Linked DNA regions of Variovorax paradoxus. The main gene of each other region encodes a partner of the protein of the gene in region 2 in a complex. Links are inferred from orthologs where the notes say so. Each region holds a gene or a part of one and is shown on either strand. Other genes may lie near its edges.

Region 1 (7,568 bases), 1.4 Mb from region 2 along the record:
GCACGGGCCACGGCTTCGGCCGCGGCGTCTTTCTGGCCCAGCGCCAGTTCGCTGCGCGCCACGCCGTCCCAGGCCCAGAGGCGGTAGTACTCGGTGTCGGTGCCCACCTGCCGCGTGGTGAGTGCGCGGTACAGGTCGCGCGCCTCGGCGGGCTTGTTCTCGGCCAGCAGCAGCCGGGCGCGGGTGCGGTCGAGCTGTGCCGTGAGCGGCGCGTCCCTGGGTGCGGGCATGCCGCCGAGCACAGAGCGCGCCCTTGCGGCATCGCCCGCCTCGATGAGCGCATTGACGAGCGACGCCTGCACCAGCGGGGCATAGCGCGCCGAGCTGTTGGCCAGCGCCTCGTCGTAGCTGATGACGGCGCCGGCGTAGTCGCCGCGGCGGGTGCGCACGTCGCCGATCACTTTTTGCACCGGGCCGACCACCAGCTTGGGGTCGCGCGCCGGGTGCTTGAGCGCCTCGCGTGCAAATTCCTCGGCCTTCTCGAGCTGGCCCGAATAGCTGTAGACGATGGCCAGGTCCCTGTTGGCCATGGCCATCAGGTTGGGGTCGCGCGTGGCATTGGCCAGGTGCAGCGCCTTGCTGGCGGCGCGCACGCTTTGCCTGAACTCGCCGGCCTCGGCCAAGGCAACCGCCTGGCTGCAGTATTGGTAGCCGGAGAGCTTGACCGCGTCTTGCCCGTAGAGCACCGCGCCCTCGCTGGTCAATGCCAGCAAGGTGTCGGTGTCGGCAAGCCGGGCCTGCTCGGCCTTGCTGGCCGCCGCCTCGGCGTTGGGCGCCTGCTGCTGCGCCAATGCCACCGGCCCGTGCGCCAGCAAGAGAATGCCAGCCAGCCCGAGAGCACCCGCGACGCCTGCACGACGTGCCGAGCGCTCCCATCTCGTTCTCGAAAACCACGTCATTGGACCCCCGCGCGCGGCCCGTGTGCCCGCGGTTGCGGGGGTCGACGCCGCGGAAGTGCGCGCCGTTCAGGCCTCGTGGGGAAAGTCTAGGAGCGCCCTCCCGCGGCGGCTATTCGCAAGAAGGCCTAGCGCAAACGGACTACTTGAGTGCCTGCCTGCTTCAGGCCGGAACCGACTCGATGTCGGCCCGGTCCCAGTGGCGATGCCTGGCAATGGCCGCGACGAAGTCCTGCGCAATCTGCGTGGCCGCGGTGTTGTCACCCAGGTTGGTGACAGGCGTGGCCGCCACCACGACCCCCGGAGGCAAGTCGCCGGGTTGCGCGTCGGCGGCAATGCCGAGCTTCGACAGCAGCTGTACGCCCTCGCCCACCGTGCAGATCGCCTTGCAGTGCTTGTACGCCTCGAGCACGAAGTGCACGGCATCTCCGGTGGCCGCAAGGGCTGCCGCGCCCACGCTGCCGCCGGGCACCAGCACGGCGTCGAACATGACCGACGGTGCGTTGCTGAAGGTCATGTCGACATCGATCTGCCGCTTCGATGCGCTGGCAATGGTGCCCAGGCGCGGGCCGACCACCTTGCAGCGCGCGCCGGCCTGCTCGAGCGCATCGCGAACCGGCTTGAGCGAGGCGGAGTCGATGCCGTCCGCCACCAGGATGGCGATCTTGCGCGTGCGGATCGTGCCGTCGCCGGTATCGGCCATGCTGAGCGCTGGAGACTCGGAGATGGGCAGCGTCATGCGGTGTTCGCGGTAGCCCGCGCGGCCTGCAGCGGCCTTGGCATCGGGCGCGCCGATACCGAGCGGCTCCGCCACGCGGCGCGCGAGCTTCTCGTCCACGTGCGCCAGGTTGTCGACCATGCGCTGGCGAATGGCCGGAACATCGACCTTCGAGAGCTCGAAGCGGAAGCCCGCGACGATGTGCTCTTTCTCGGCCGCGCTCTGGCTGTTGAAGAACAGGCGCGCCTGCGTGAAGTGGTCGTCGAAGGTCGGGCTGCGCCGGCGCACCTTGGGCGATTCCATCTCTTCGGGGTAAGACTGGAAGCCGACGCTGCCGCCGTCGACACGGAACTCCTTGCCGTCGCCCAGCGAGTTGGGCTCATAGGCCACCTGGCCGCGCGCGATGGCCTGGCGGTGCATGCCGTCGCGCTGGAAGTTGTGGAACGGGCACACGCTCTTGTTGATGGGCAACTCGTGGAAGTTGGCACCGCCCAGCCGCGAGATCTGCGTGTCGGTATACGAGAACAGGCGCCCCTGCAGCAGCGGGTCGTTGCTGAAGTCGATGCCGGGCACCACGTGTCCTGGGTGGAACGCTACCTGCTCGGTTTCGGCAAAGAAGTTGTCGGGGTTGCGGTTGAGCACCAGCCGGCCGATGCGCTGCACCGGCACCATCTCTTCGGGAATGAGCTTGGTCGGGTCGAGCAGGTCGAAGCCGAGCGACTGCGCCTTGTCTGGCGCAATGAGCTGCACGCCGAGCTCCCATTCGGGGAAGTCGCCGTTTTCGATGGCTTCCCACAGGTCGCGCCGGTGAAAGTCGGGGTCCTTGCCGGCGATCTTCTGCGCCTCGTCCCACGCCAGGCCATGGATGCCGAGCTTGGGCTTCCAGTGGAACTTGACGAAGTGGCTCTCGCCGCGGTGGTTGACGAAGCGGAAGGTGTGAACGCCGAAACCTTCCATCATTCGGTAGCTGCGCGGAATGGCACGGTCCGACATGGCCCACATCAGCATGTGGGTGCTCTCGGGCATGAGCGAGGCAAAGTCCCAGAAGGTGTCGTGCGCGCTCGCGGCCTGCGGCATCGCGTGGTGCGGCTCGGGCTTGACGGCGTGGACGAGGTCGGGAAACTTCATCGCGTCCTGGATGAAGAACACCGGGATGTTGTTGCCCACGAGGTCGTAGTTGCCTTCTCGGGTGTAGAACTTGACCGCGAAGCCGCGCACGTCGCGCACCGTATCGGCCGATCCGCGTTCGCCGGCCACCGTCGAGAAGCGCACGAAAACGGGCGTCTTCGCATCGGGGTCCTGCAGGAAGTCGGCCGAGGTGAACTGCGACATCGACTTGTAGACCTGGAAGAAACCGTGCGCCGCCGAGCCGCGGGCGTGCACCGCGCGCTCGGGAATGCGCTCGTGGTCGAAGTGCGTGATCTTCTCGCGCAGGATGAAGTCTTCGAGCAGCGTGGGCCCGCGCAGTCCTGCCTTGAGCGAGTTGTGGTTGTCGGGAATCTGAAGACCCTGGTTGGTCGTCAGATTGGGCGCATGATCGGTCGCGAAGCCTTCGAGTTGCTGCTGCTTGGCGTTGGTGCCGTCCGTGGCCTTCGATCGGCGTCCGGCGGCGGCCTTGTTCTGTGGCGTCATCGAGGATCTTTCATGGGGGGGTCAACTTCGTTATCGAGAAAAAGGTCCAGCACGTTCACCAACGCGATCAGGCAGATGAAACCCGCCACTGCGGCCACCACCCAGAACAGGATTTCATCCCCCCAAGTACCGGTGAGTGAATCGAACAACGCAGAGATATCCATGATTCGCTCCAGCAGAACAGATTGAACAAGACGTGATGCTTGCGCTGCAGCCGGTAAGGGCAATGAGAGCCGATTTGAAGGCGTTGCGAGCGATTCGAAAGGTTATGTTTGCCGCAGTCTGTTACCCGTAGTGACGCCTCGCCCTCGCTTGTGGGAGAGGTGATGCGCACAAGGTAGGAACGCGCCGACAGCACCGGGCTGGCACCTACGCGGCTTTGCGCCTCTGCCCGCATGCTGCGGCGCGGGGGTGCCGATAGCATCAACAAAGGAGGCACGAAGCCTGCTTGCGCACTTGGACAGAACACATACTCGGCCCACAGGGAAGAACGACATGCAGATAGAGATCGGTTTCGACATTGAACTCGCCGTTACGGCACCCACGGCGCTGATCTACATGCTGCAAGTGCATCCGTCGCGCGCGGCGGACCTGCAGGACGGCGAGCACATCACCATCAGCCCGCCGCTGCATACCGACTACTACATGGACGCCTTCGACAACCACTGCGCGCGGGTGCGGATTCCAGCGGGGGTTGAAAGCGTGCGGCTGCGCAACCATGCCGTGGTGTTCGATCCCGGCTGGACCGACCCGGTGGACTACAGCGCCGTGGAGCACGCAGCCGCCGACCTCCCGGTATCGACGCTGCCCTTTCTGCTGCCGAGCCGCTACTGCGAAGTCGACAGCGAGCTGCTGCAGTTTGCGTGGAACAACTTCTCCCGCGTGACGCCGGGCTGGCATCGGGTGCAGGCCATCTGCGACTTCGTGCACGCACACCTGCGCTTCGACTACCAGACAGCGCGGGCCACGCGCACGGCGCTCGAGGGCTTTCGCGAGCGCACGGGCGTTTGCAGGGACTTTGCGCACCTGGCCATCACGCTGTGCCGCTGCATGAACATTCCGGCGCGCTACGCCACCGGCTACCTGGGCGACATCGGCATTCCGCCCGTGCCGTACCCCATGGACTTCAGCGCCTGGTTCGAGGTGTACCTGGGCGACCGCTGGTACACCTTCGATGCGCGGCACAACGTGCCCCGCATCGGCCGCATCGTGATTGCACGCGGGCGCGATGCGGCCGACGTGCCGATCACCATGGTGTTCGGCGCCAACTCATTGCAGCGCTTCGAAGTGACGACCAACGAAGTGCTGCAATAGGCGGGCGGTCCGGCAAGGCGCGCCGGCTTCGCTTCACTGGGGCATGTAGCCCATCGTTTGCATGGCGGCGCGAAGGCCCGTGCGGCTGCCCTCCATGGCGTCCCACGGCGTGTTTCCCACGGCAAGGCGATCGGCAATGTTGGCCACCGTCCAGTGGGCGGCGCTGTCCAGATCGGGCAGTTCTTCCCACGCCAGCGGCACCGACACGCCCATGCCCGGCCGCGCACGTGCCGACCAGGCACTGGCCGTGGTTGCGCCGAAGCCGTTGCGCAGATAGTCCGCAAAGATCTTGCCGACGCGGTTGCGCGGACCGCTCTTGGCCACGAAGCGGTCCGGAACAATGCGCGCCAGGTGCTCGACGATGGCCCGCGAAAAGCCCCGCACCTCGTCCCAGCCAAGCTCGCGCTTGAGCGGCACCACCACGTGCAGCCCCTTGCCGCCGCTGGTCTTCAGGAACGAGGGCAGGCCGAGTTCGTCGAGCAGCACATGCACCAGCAGCGCCGCCTCCTGGATCTGCTGCCAGTCGACGCCCTCGCCGGGGTCGAGGTCGAAGGTCATGCGGTCGGGCTTGCCGATGGCACGCGAAGTCGCGTTCCAGGTGTGCAGCTCGATGGTGTTGTATTGCGCCGCGCCGATCAGCGCCCGGGCGGTGTCGATCTGCAGCAGCGGGTCGTGCCCCGGGTCGAGCGCGGGGTCGAGCAGCTTGATGCCCGCGATGTCGCTGTGCTGCGCATGCTTCTGGAAGAACAGCTCCCCGCCCACGCCCTCGGGTGCACGCACCAGCGCCACCGGGCGGCCCTTCAGGTGCGGCAGGATCAGCGGCGCCACGGTGGCGTAGTAGGCCGCGAGGTCGCCTTTGGTGACGCCGCTGGCGGCGTCGATCAGGCGTTCCGCATGGGTGATGCGCGGTGCCTGGGCCTCCATTCCGCCGCTCTCCCGGCCGTTCATGCTGCGCGGCGCCGGGCGGGGGCGGTCTTGGCGGCACTGCGCTTGCCGGCGGCACTGCCGCTGGTGCTTTTTGCAGCGGTCTTGGCGTGGGCCTTGGTCTTCGGCTTGGCCTTGGCGGTGGTCCTGCTCTTCGCGGACGGCTTGGCAGGCTCTTCTTCGTCGTCGTCGTCTTCGCCCGCGTCGGCGGCCTTGGTGGACGCCTTGGCACCGCCGCCCTTGCGCAGGCTGCGCTGCAGCAGCTCGGTCAGGTCGATGATCTTTGCGCCGCGGCCTTCCACTGCCTGTCCCTCTTCGGGCTCGGGTTGCGTCACCGTCTCGGTCTGGCCCGCGGCCACCTTGCGGTCGACCAGCCGCAGGATCTCGTCCTTGAACTCGTCCTTGTATTCGTCGGGGTCCCAGTCGGCGCTCATGTCCTCGACCAGCTGCTCGGCCATCTTGATCTCGCGTTCGTTCAGACCGGCCTTCTTCGCGTCTTCCGAAGGCAGCGGCAGCTCGGTCCACGGCCGGATGTCGGTGCCCCAGCGCAGCAGGTTCAGCACCAGCCCCGGGCCCACGGGCACCAGTGCGGCCAGGTGCTGCTTGGTCTGGATCACCACCCGCGCCACGCCGATGCGGCCGCTGCGCTGCAGCGTTTCGCGCAGCAGCGCATACACCTTGGCGCCGCGGTTGATGGGGGCCACGTAATACGGGCGCTCGAGGTAGAGAAACGGAATGCCGTTGGCTGGCACGAAGGTCTCGATCTCGATAGTTTGCGTGGTCTTGGGGTACGCGTCGGCAATTTCCTTGTCGCTCAGCACCACGTATTCGCCGTCTTCGTATTCAATGCCCTTGACGATGTTCTCGCGCGCAATCTCCTTGCCGGTCTTCTTGTTGATGCGCTTGTAGCCCACGGGGTCCATCGTGCGCTTGTCGAGCCAGTCGAAGTCGATGCTCTGGCTGGTGGTGGCCGAGTACAGCGCCACCGGGATGTGGACGAGGCCGAAGCTGATCGCGCCTTTCCACAGGACGCGCGGCGCGGGTACTTTTTTCGAGACTGCCATGGACACACTCCTTCAGGCTCGAGACTTTGCGCCAAGGGCGGCCCGCCGGTGTAGGAGTGCTGCGGCGCCTGCCGTAGGGATCGTAGGCATTTCTCCCTCCCCTTCCGGGGGAGGGCCGGGGTCGGGCAAGCGGCGTGTGTATTTGGGCGCTCTGCCCGCCCCCATTCCAGCCTTCCCCCAGAGGGGGAAGGAGCAGATGCTTCAGGCCACAGAATCGAGCACGCGCTCGCTCGGCCGCGCAAAGTAGAACCACTCGGCGCCCGGCAGCGCCAGCGCGTTCGGAAAGACTATGAATCCATCGTCCGGCGCGCTCACCAGCGTGCCGTCGTGGCGCATGCCGACGGGCTCGCCGCGCTGCACCGCGTCGAAGGTGGCCCAGTCGCGCACAAAGCTGTCTTCTTCATGAAGCCGGTCGGTCACGCTTGCCAGCCGCAGCAGCTGGGGCGGGCTGGGCGGCGCGGCTGGCATGCCTTGCGGCAGCTCCGCCATGCCGAGCAGCGCCAGCGCGCGGCGAATGGCGCGCCACGCCACCTCGGGGGCCTGCGGATCCCGGTGCTGGCCGCATTCGAGCGTGACGCCGTAACCGCCGCAATTGCGGATGTATTCGTTGGTGCCGCGGCCGAAGTCGATCACGTCATCGCCTACTGCAACTCCGGCGGAACGCTGTGCCAGCCCGGCGGCATAGATGTCGAGCCAGCCCTCCACCACGACGGGAGTTCCCAGGTGCAATGCGAGCAGCCCCTCTTCGGCGGCTCGGGCAAACGGCTCCAGCTGGCCGGCGTTGTCGCGCGGGCCGATCATCGCGAACGCCTCCCCCTCACTCTGGAATGAGTGCAGGTCGAGCAGCACGTCGTGCCGCTCGATGAGCGGGCACAGCACATTGGTCACCCGGCCTTCGTAGTCGGCCGGCGCCTCGCTGGGCTTGAACAGGCGATTGAGGTTGCGCTCGCCCTCGCGCTGCAGGCGCCGCCGCGCGAGCGGATTGGCCACGGGCAGCAAGGTGAGCTGGCCGCGCAGCAA
Region 2 (7,420 bases):
CACGAGGATCGACGAGGCGATGAATCCGATTCTGTTCATGTTCTTCTTAGCCTTTTCAACGCACGTCGCGGTCGCGCGAACGGCCGTCGCGGGCGCGGTTGTCGCCGGCGGCGGGGGCCACGGGAATCACCGAGGACTGGGCGGGCGCCGTGCCGGCCACGCTGGGGCTGGCTGCATCGACGGGCGTTGCCTGGTTGTTGCCGCTCGCCTGCATGAGCTTGTCGAGCGGCAGGTACAGCAGGTTGGAGCCTTGCTTGGTGTCGACCAGCACCTTGGTGGTGCTGGCGTAGATCTGCTGCATGGCGTCGGTGTACATGCGGTCGCGGGTGACCTGCGGCGCCTTCTGGTACTCGGCCAGCACGGCGGCGAAGCGGCCCGCATCGCCCTGCGCCTGCGCAACGATGCGCGCCTTGTAGGCCTCGGACTCTTCCTTCAGGCGCGATGCGGTACCCGTTGCCCGCGGCACCACGTCATTGGCGTAGGCCTGCGCTTCGTTCTTGGCGCGCTCGCGCTCCTGCCCGGCCTTGAGCACGTCGTCGAACGCGGCTTGCACCTGTTCGGGCGGGCGCACGCCGCCCTGCTGCAAGTTGATGTTGACGACTTCGACGCCGACCTTGTAGCGGTCGAGGATGGTCTGCATCAGCGTACGCACGCGAGGCGCAATCTGGTCGCGCTCTTCGGCAAGTGCCGCATCCATCTTCATCTTGCCCACCACCTCGCGCACGGCGGTTTCGGCCACCTGCACCACGGTTTCGGTGGGCGACTTGCTTTCGTACAGGTAGGCGCGCGCATCGCTCAGGCGGTATTGCACGGCAAACTTGATCTCGACGATGTTCTCGTCTTCGGTCAGCATGGCCGATTCGCGCAGGCCGGTTGTGCGCACGATGGCGTCCCGGCCCACGTCGGTGGAACGGATCTGCGTGACCACGACCACTTCATGGCGCTGGATGGGATACGGCAGGCGCCAGTTGAAACCTGCGCCCACGGTTGCCTTGTAGCGGCCGAACTGGGTCACCACGGCCTGCTGGCCTTCGTTCACGATGAAGAAACCGGTACCCAGCCAGATGAGAACAGCCACGATGGCCACGAGCCCAAGCCCGAAGCCGGCGTTTTTCATGTCGGGCCTGTAGCCGTTGCCGCCGCCATCGTTGCCGCTGGGGCGGTTGCCGCCACCCTTGCCGCCGAAGAAGCCGCCGAGCTTGCGATTGAGATCGCGCCAGAGTTCGTCGAGATCCGGCGGCCCCTGGTTGGGACCCTGCCCGCGAGGGCGGTTGCCGTTGTTCTGGTTGTTGTTGCCCGAGGGCGGGGGCGTCGGGGCGCCCGGTGGGTCTGCGTCGGGAGGTCGGTTGCCGGTCGGGCGGTCGCCGTTGGATGCGGGCTCATCGCCACGACCCCACCGGCCATCGTTCAGGTTGAACATGCCCAGAAACCCTCTCCACGCTGGCTTTGCATTCATTCGCTTCGTTCTCTTGTCAGTGGCGGGATTGTGCCCAATCAATTGGCGGTATCGTGCAATTCAGTGTCGGCCTCTGGGGTCATCGTATCGCCCACGGAACCCGACCGGCGGGCCAGTTCGGCTCGCAGCAGGGGCACGCCCTCGCCGCTTCGCGCGCTCAGGAAGATACGCGGAACCTGCACGCCGTCGATTTCCATCTCGTCTTGCAGATGCAGCGGATGCTGTGCAGTTTCAAGGGCATCGAGCTTGTTGAACACCAGAAGCTGCGGAACAGTGTCTGCGCCGATGTCGCGCAGAACCGATTGCACTTCGGCCATCTGCTCGGGGAAATGCGGGTTGGAAGCATCCACCACGTGCAGGAGCAAGTCGGCATCGACGGCCTCTTGCAGGGTGGCCTTGAACGCGTCGACCAGGCCGTGCGGCAGGTCGCGGATGAAGCCGACGGTGTCTGAAATGGAGACCTGCCGGCGGGCGTCGCCAAGGTACAGGTTGCGCGTGGTGGTGTCGAGCGTTGCAAAAAGCTGGTCGGCCGCATAGGCGCGGGCCTTCACCAGCGCGTTGAAGAGCGAAGACTTGCCCGCGTTGGTGTAGCCGACGAGCGAGATGTTGAAGGTTTCCCGGCGCTCGCGCTGGCGGCGCTGTGTTCCGCGCTGCTTCTGCACCTTGGCCAGCCGATCGCGCGTGCGCTTGATCGATTCGCTGATCATCCGGCGGTCGAGTTCGATCTGCTTTTCGCCCGGGCCGCCCCGCACACCTGCGCCGCCGGTCTGGCGCTCTAGGTGGGACCAACGGCGGACCAGGCGCGTGCTGAGGTACTGCAGCCGCGCCAGCTCTACCTGCAGCTTGCCTTCATGGGAGCGGGCGCGCTGCGCGAAGATTTCGAGGATGAGGAAAGTGCGGTCGTACACCGCCACGTCGAGCTGGCGCTCGAGATTGCGCTGCTGCGCAGGGCTCAGCGATTGGTCGAAGATGACCTCGCTGGCCTGGTGCATCGCAGCCAGTTCCTTGATTTCATCGGCTTTGCCGCTTCCGACGAAAAGCGCCGCGTCGGGCGCCTTGCGTTTGCAGATGAGCCGGGCGACAGGCGCGAGGCCTGCGGTCTGCGCAAGCAGGCCGAGTTCCTCGAGTTCGCTGTCGAAATGGGGCAGCCCGAAATCGACGCCGACGAGAACGGCGGCGCCTTCCTGGCGGGAGTTCAGTTCAGACAAGCGGGATCAAATATGGAAAAAGCGCGGCGGTGGTTACCGCCGCGCTCCGCGCGATCAGGCTGCGGCGTCGTCGTTCTCGGCAGCCGAGAAGTTGACGGCACGACCCGGCACGATAGTGGAAATGGCGTGCTTGTAGACCATTTGTGTCACCGTGTTGCGAAGCAACACGACGTACTGGTCGAAAGACTCGATCTGGCCCTGCAGCTTGATACCGTTCACCAGATAAATGGAAACCGGCACATGCTCGCGACGCAGGGTGTTCAGAAACGGGTCTTGTAGAAGTTGCCCTTTATTGCTCACGATATTCTCCGTGTTCAAGAGTAGTTGTTGGAGAGATGACCTTAACACAGGGTTTCTGCGCCGCAGCAGGCGGGGTCAAAAGCCTTTGAAAAATAACGTCTCTCAAAAGGCGGAACTTCCGCCGCAGCCTCGGCTCATTGGCTGCCATCGGTAGCCAAGCCTGCTCAGTCGTCCTTGTCGGCAAAAGGATTCTGCGAGCTCTTGAACTGGATGCGCAAGGGCGTACCCACCAGGTCGAATTCCTTGCGGAAGCGGCCTTCGAGAAAGCGCTTGTACGCCTCGGTGACGTGCTCCAGCGAATTGCCGTGGATGATGATCACCGGCGGATTCATGCCGCCCTGGTGCGCATAGCGAAGCTTGGGGCGGAACATGCCCGCGCGCTTGGGCGACTGGAACTGCACCGCCTCCAGCAGCAATCGGGTCAGCACAGGCGTCGACATCTTGCGGGTGGCCGATTTGTGGGCCTGCGCAATGGCTTGCCACACCGGGCCGAGGCCCTGGCGCTTGATGGCCGAGATGAAATGCAGCGATGCGAACTTGAGGAACGGCAGGCGGGTTTCGATCTGGCGCTGGATCTGCTCGCGCTGATAGCTGTCGACCGCGTCCCACTTGTTGATGGCAATCACCACCGCCCGCCCGCTTTCGAGGATGTAGCCGGCAATGTGCGCGTCCTGGTCGGTCACGCCCTGCGTGGCATCGAGCAGCAGCAGCACGACGTTCGCCGACTCGATGGCCTGCAGCGTCTTCACCACCGAGAACTTCTCGATCGCCTCGAACACCTTGCCCTTGCGGCGCAGGCCGGCCGTGTCGATCAGTTCGAATCGCTGGCCGTTGCGCTCGAACGGCACCGAGATGGCGTCGCGGGTGGTACCCGGCATGTCGAACGCCACCAGCCGCTCTTCGCCGAGCCAGGTATTGATGAGCGTGGATTTGCCCACGTTCGGCCGTCCGGCCACCGCCAGCTTGATCGGCTTGTTGACGTCGTCTTCGTCGGTTTCGTCGTTCGGATCCGGAAGATTCAGCGGCGCGAGTGCCAGTTCGACCAGGTCGCGCATGCCCTGCCCGTGCGCCGCGGAAACGCCGTGCACGTCGCCAAAGCCCAGCTCATAAAAGTCGACGAGCTTGGTGCCGTCATGCATACCTTCGGCCTTGTTGGCGGCCAGCACGCATGGCTTGCCCAGCCTGCGCAGCTCGTTGGCAATGTCGTGGTCTTGCGCTGAAAGGCCTTCGCGCGCGTCGACCACGAAGATCACCACGTCGGCCTCGGCCACGGCCTGCCGCGTCTGCTTGGCCATTTCCTTGTAGATGCCGCTGCCGGCATCGGGCTCGAAGCCGCCGGTGTCGATCACGATGAACTCGTGCTTGCCCAGGCGGCCGTTGCCGTAGTGGCGGTCGCGCGTGAGCCCTGCAAAGTCGGCAACGATGGCGTCGCGCGTCTGCGTGAGGCGGTTGAAAAGGGTCGACTTGCCGACGTTGGGACGCCCGACCAGGGCCACGACCGGCTTCATGGCCGGCCTTTCATTGGCGCGGTTTTCATGGGCGGGCCTTCGAGAAAGTTATTCAGGGCGATAGCCAAACACACCGCCGTTGGCCGTCACGACCACAACCGTATTGCCGGCCATGACCGGGGTAACGCCGATGGCAGAGCCGTCGGGCGTGACGCGATTGAGCAGCGCGCCGTCTTCACGCGATACAAAGTGCAGCGTCCCGGTGTTTTCGCCGATGACCAGCGAACGCCCGACGGCCAACGGGCCGGTGAGAACGCGGTTCTTGAAGCGGGTCGACTGCCACGCGCGCTCGCCGTCGGCGCGGCGCCAGGCTGTGACGCTGCCGTCCGATTCGGTGCCGTACACAAAGCTTTCGTCACCGCTCACGCCTTCGGCGCCGGATGCCGGCTTGGTCCAGAGCAACTGGCCGCGAACGGTGTCGACGCAGCCAACGTTGGCGTAGTAGGCCCGGGCGCAGACGGTGTCGCCGACGCGGCTTACGCTGCCAGTCAGGTCGACCAGGCGCTCCACGTCGTTGGTGCCGCGCGGTGCGGCAATTGGAGCCTCCCAGCGCGAGGTGCCGTTGCCGGGATTCATGCCGACCAGGCGCCCGCCAATGCCAGAAACCAGGGTGTCGCCCACCGCAATCAGCACGCCCGACTTCCTCAGCACGAGGTTTTCGGCGGTGCGCTGCTGCAGCCAAAGGCGACGGCCGCTTTGGCCGTCCCAGGCGCTGATGCTGCGGTCGGCGGTTTGCACGAAAACACGCCGGCCGGCCACCAGCGGTGCGGTAAAGGCCTGGGCGGAAAGGCGCTGCTTCCAGAGCACCTTGCCGCCCTCGATGGCCACCAGCTCGTTGTCGGCGGTGACAACCGCAGCCAGCGAACCGTCGCTGCCGACGCCGGCCGCCAGCTTGGCGCCCACGTTGCCGCGCCAGGTCTCGCGGCCGGCACGGGCATCGATGGCGACCACGGTGCCGTCGGCACCCGCCACGGTCACGATGTCGCCGCTGACATCGGCTGCGAGCGGAAAGCTCACCGCCGGGATGCGCACGCTCCAGGCTTGGCGCACGCCGAACAGGGCGGGGTTGGCGGGCAGTTCGGCCGGCTTGGGCTTGCTGGTGCCAGAGCAGGCGGCCAGCATGGCGACCAGGACAATGGCCGAACCCGCGCGCAGGACAGACGACTCAGGCATGAAACGCTTGGAATTCATATGGCGATCAGGATTTTTGGGGGGCTGCCGGCGTGACCGTGATCACAGGTGCCAGGCTTTTCGGATCGACGCCGGAGGCATTGAGCTTGAATTCGACCAGGCGCCGGTAGTCGGACGTCGGGCCAAGACCGGTCCAGGCCTTGCGGTATTCGGCCTGCGCCTCGTTGCGCTTGCCTTGGGCCATGTAGATGTCGCCCTTGCGATCGGCTACGAGCGGCTCGAACTCCTTGGGCACGTCGCCCGAGAGTTGCTTGAGCGCATCGTCGTACGACTTGCTGTCGAGCAGTTCGGCCGCCAGCCGGAGCTTGGCCACCGCCTTGTAGCCCGGATCGACGGCACTTTCGGCAACCCAGCCGAGGGCCGCGCGCGAACCATCCACATTGCCCTTCTCGTACAGCGCCTTGGCCGCGAGAAGGCCGGCTTGCTGCGCGTAGGCGGTCTTGGCAAAACGCTCTTTCATGTCGCCCAGCACGCGCTGGATGCGTTCGACGTCGCCGGACTGCGCACTGCGTTCGACCTCGTCGTAGAGCGCGGCGGCTTGCGCCGCCTTGCTGCGCTGGAAATACTGCCAGCCGTTCCAGGCCACGAAAGCCCCGGCCACGAGCAATACCACCCAGGTGATCAGGGTGCCGTAGGTGTTCCAGAAATGCTTGAGCTGGTCGAGCTGTTCCTGTTCGTCGAGATCGAGATGGGTTGCCATGCGTATCAGGTGTTGGGAGCCGGCGATTGTAGGGTGGCGGCCCAGGTGGCCACCTCGGCAAGACTGCGGGCGCTCTGCGCACCGCTTCCGTCGCGCAACGACTTGAGAGTCACTTCGCCGCGCGCAAGTTCATCGGCGCCGAAAATCAGCGCGTAGGTGGCGCCGCTGGCGTCGGCTTTCTTGAACTGAGACTTGAAGCTTCCCATGCCGTCGACCGTGGCCGCATGCATCTGCACGCGCACGCCGGCATCTCGCAACTGCTGCAGCGTGCGCAGCACCACCGGCATGGCCGCGGCATCAGGCACCACGGCATAGACATCAGGCACGGGCGCCTCAATGGCCGCGCCCTGCTCTTTCATCAGGTCGAGCACGCGCTCGACGCCCATGGCCCAGCCCACCGCCGGGGCCGGTTTGCCGCCGATCTGCGCGATCAGGTCGTCATAGCGGCCACCGGCGCACACCGTGCCCTGCGAACCGAGGCGATCGGTCACGAACTCGAACACGCTCAGGTTGTAGTAATCAAGGCCGCGCACCAGCCGCGGATTGATCGTGTATGCCACGCCATTCGCATCGAGGATGGCCTTGAGACCGTTGAAGTGGGCTAGCGATTCAGCACCCAGGAAGTCGATCAGCTTCGGCGCCGATTCGACCACTTCCTTCATCGCCGGATTCTTGGTGTCAAGAATGCGAAGCGGATTGCTGTGCAGGCGGCGCTTGCCGTCCTCGTCGAGCTTGTCGGCATGTTTCTCGAAATGGGCAATGAGCTCGGCCCGATGAAGCGCGCGCTCGGCGGGCTGGCCCAGGCTGTTGAGCTCCAGGCGAACGTCGGTCAGGCCGATGGCCTTCCACAGCGCGTTGGCCAGCAGGATCAATTCGGCATCGACGTCCGGACCGGCAAAGCCGAGCGCCTCGGCACCGATCTGGTGAAACTGGCGGAAGCGGCCGCGCTGCGGCTTCTCGCGCCGGAACATCGGCCCCGTGTACCAGAGACGCTTGCCACCGTCGTACAGCATGTTGTGCTCGATGACCGCGCGCACCAGGCCGGCCGTGTTCTCGG

What was found.
Region 1: the proteins of hfq (region 2) and katE are in contact, whole or in part, in a crystal structure (PDB 3VU3), measured with the Escherichia coli proteins. The link is inferred for Variovorax paradoxus from one-to-one orthologs.

Annotation. Positions count from the first base shown.
Region 1 is NZ_CP123990.1:3,222,334-3,229,901, reverse strand. Bases 654-3,608 are described here. They hold katE (catalase HPII), read right to left. Parts: upstream 3,247-3,608; coding sequence 1,060-3,246; downstream 654-1,059. Other genes in these bases: QHG62_RS15610 (hypothetical protein), read right to left, coding at 3,243-3,410; QHG62_RS15620 (CHAT domain-containing protein), read right to left, coding at 654-815. Also shown: more of QHG62_RS15620, read right to left, coding at 1-653; QHG62_RS15605 (transglutaminase-like domain-containing protein), read left to right, coding at 3,742-4,560; ligD (non-homologous end-joining DNA ligase), read right to left, coding at 4,594-5,484; QHG62_RS15595 (Ku protein), read right to left, coding at 5,505-6,548; QHG62_RS15590 (succinylglutamate desuccinylase/aspartoacylase domain-containing protein), read right to left, coding at 6,750-7,568.
Region 2 is NZ_CP123990.1:1,816,276-1,823,695, reverse strand. The notes cover bases 1,342-4,148. They hold hfq (RNA chaperone Hfq), read right to left. Parts: upstream 2,965-4,148; coding sequence 2,719-2,964; downstream 1,342-2,718. Other genes in these bases: der (ribosome biogenesis GTPase Der), read right to left, coding at 3,129-4,148; hflX (GTPase HflX), read right to left, coding at 1,495-2,664; hflK (FtsH protease activity modulator HflK), read right to left, coding at 1,342-1,420. Outside these bases: protease modulator HflC, read right to left, coding at 1-39; more of hflK, read right to left, coding at 56-1,341; more of der, read right to left, coding at 4,149-4,472; outer membrane protein assembly factor BamB, read right to left, coding at 4,521-5,663; QHG62_RS08915 (YfgM family protein), read right to left, coding at 5,671-6,363; hisS (histidine--tRNA ligase), read right to left, coding at 6,369-7,420. UniProt on the Escherichia coli protein: RNA chaperone that binds small regulatory RNA (sRNAs) and mRNAs to facilitate mRNA translational regulation in response to envelope stress, environmental stress and changes in metabolite concentrations.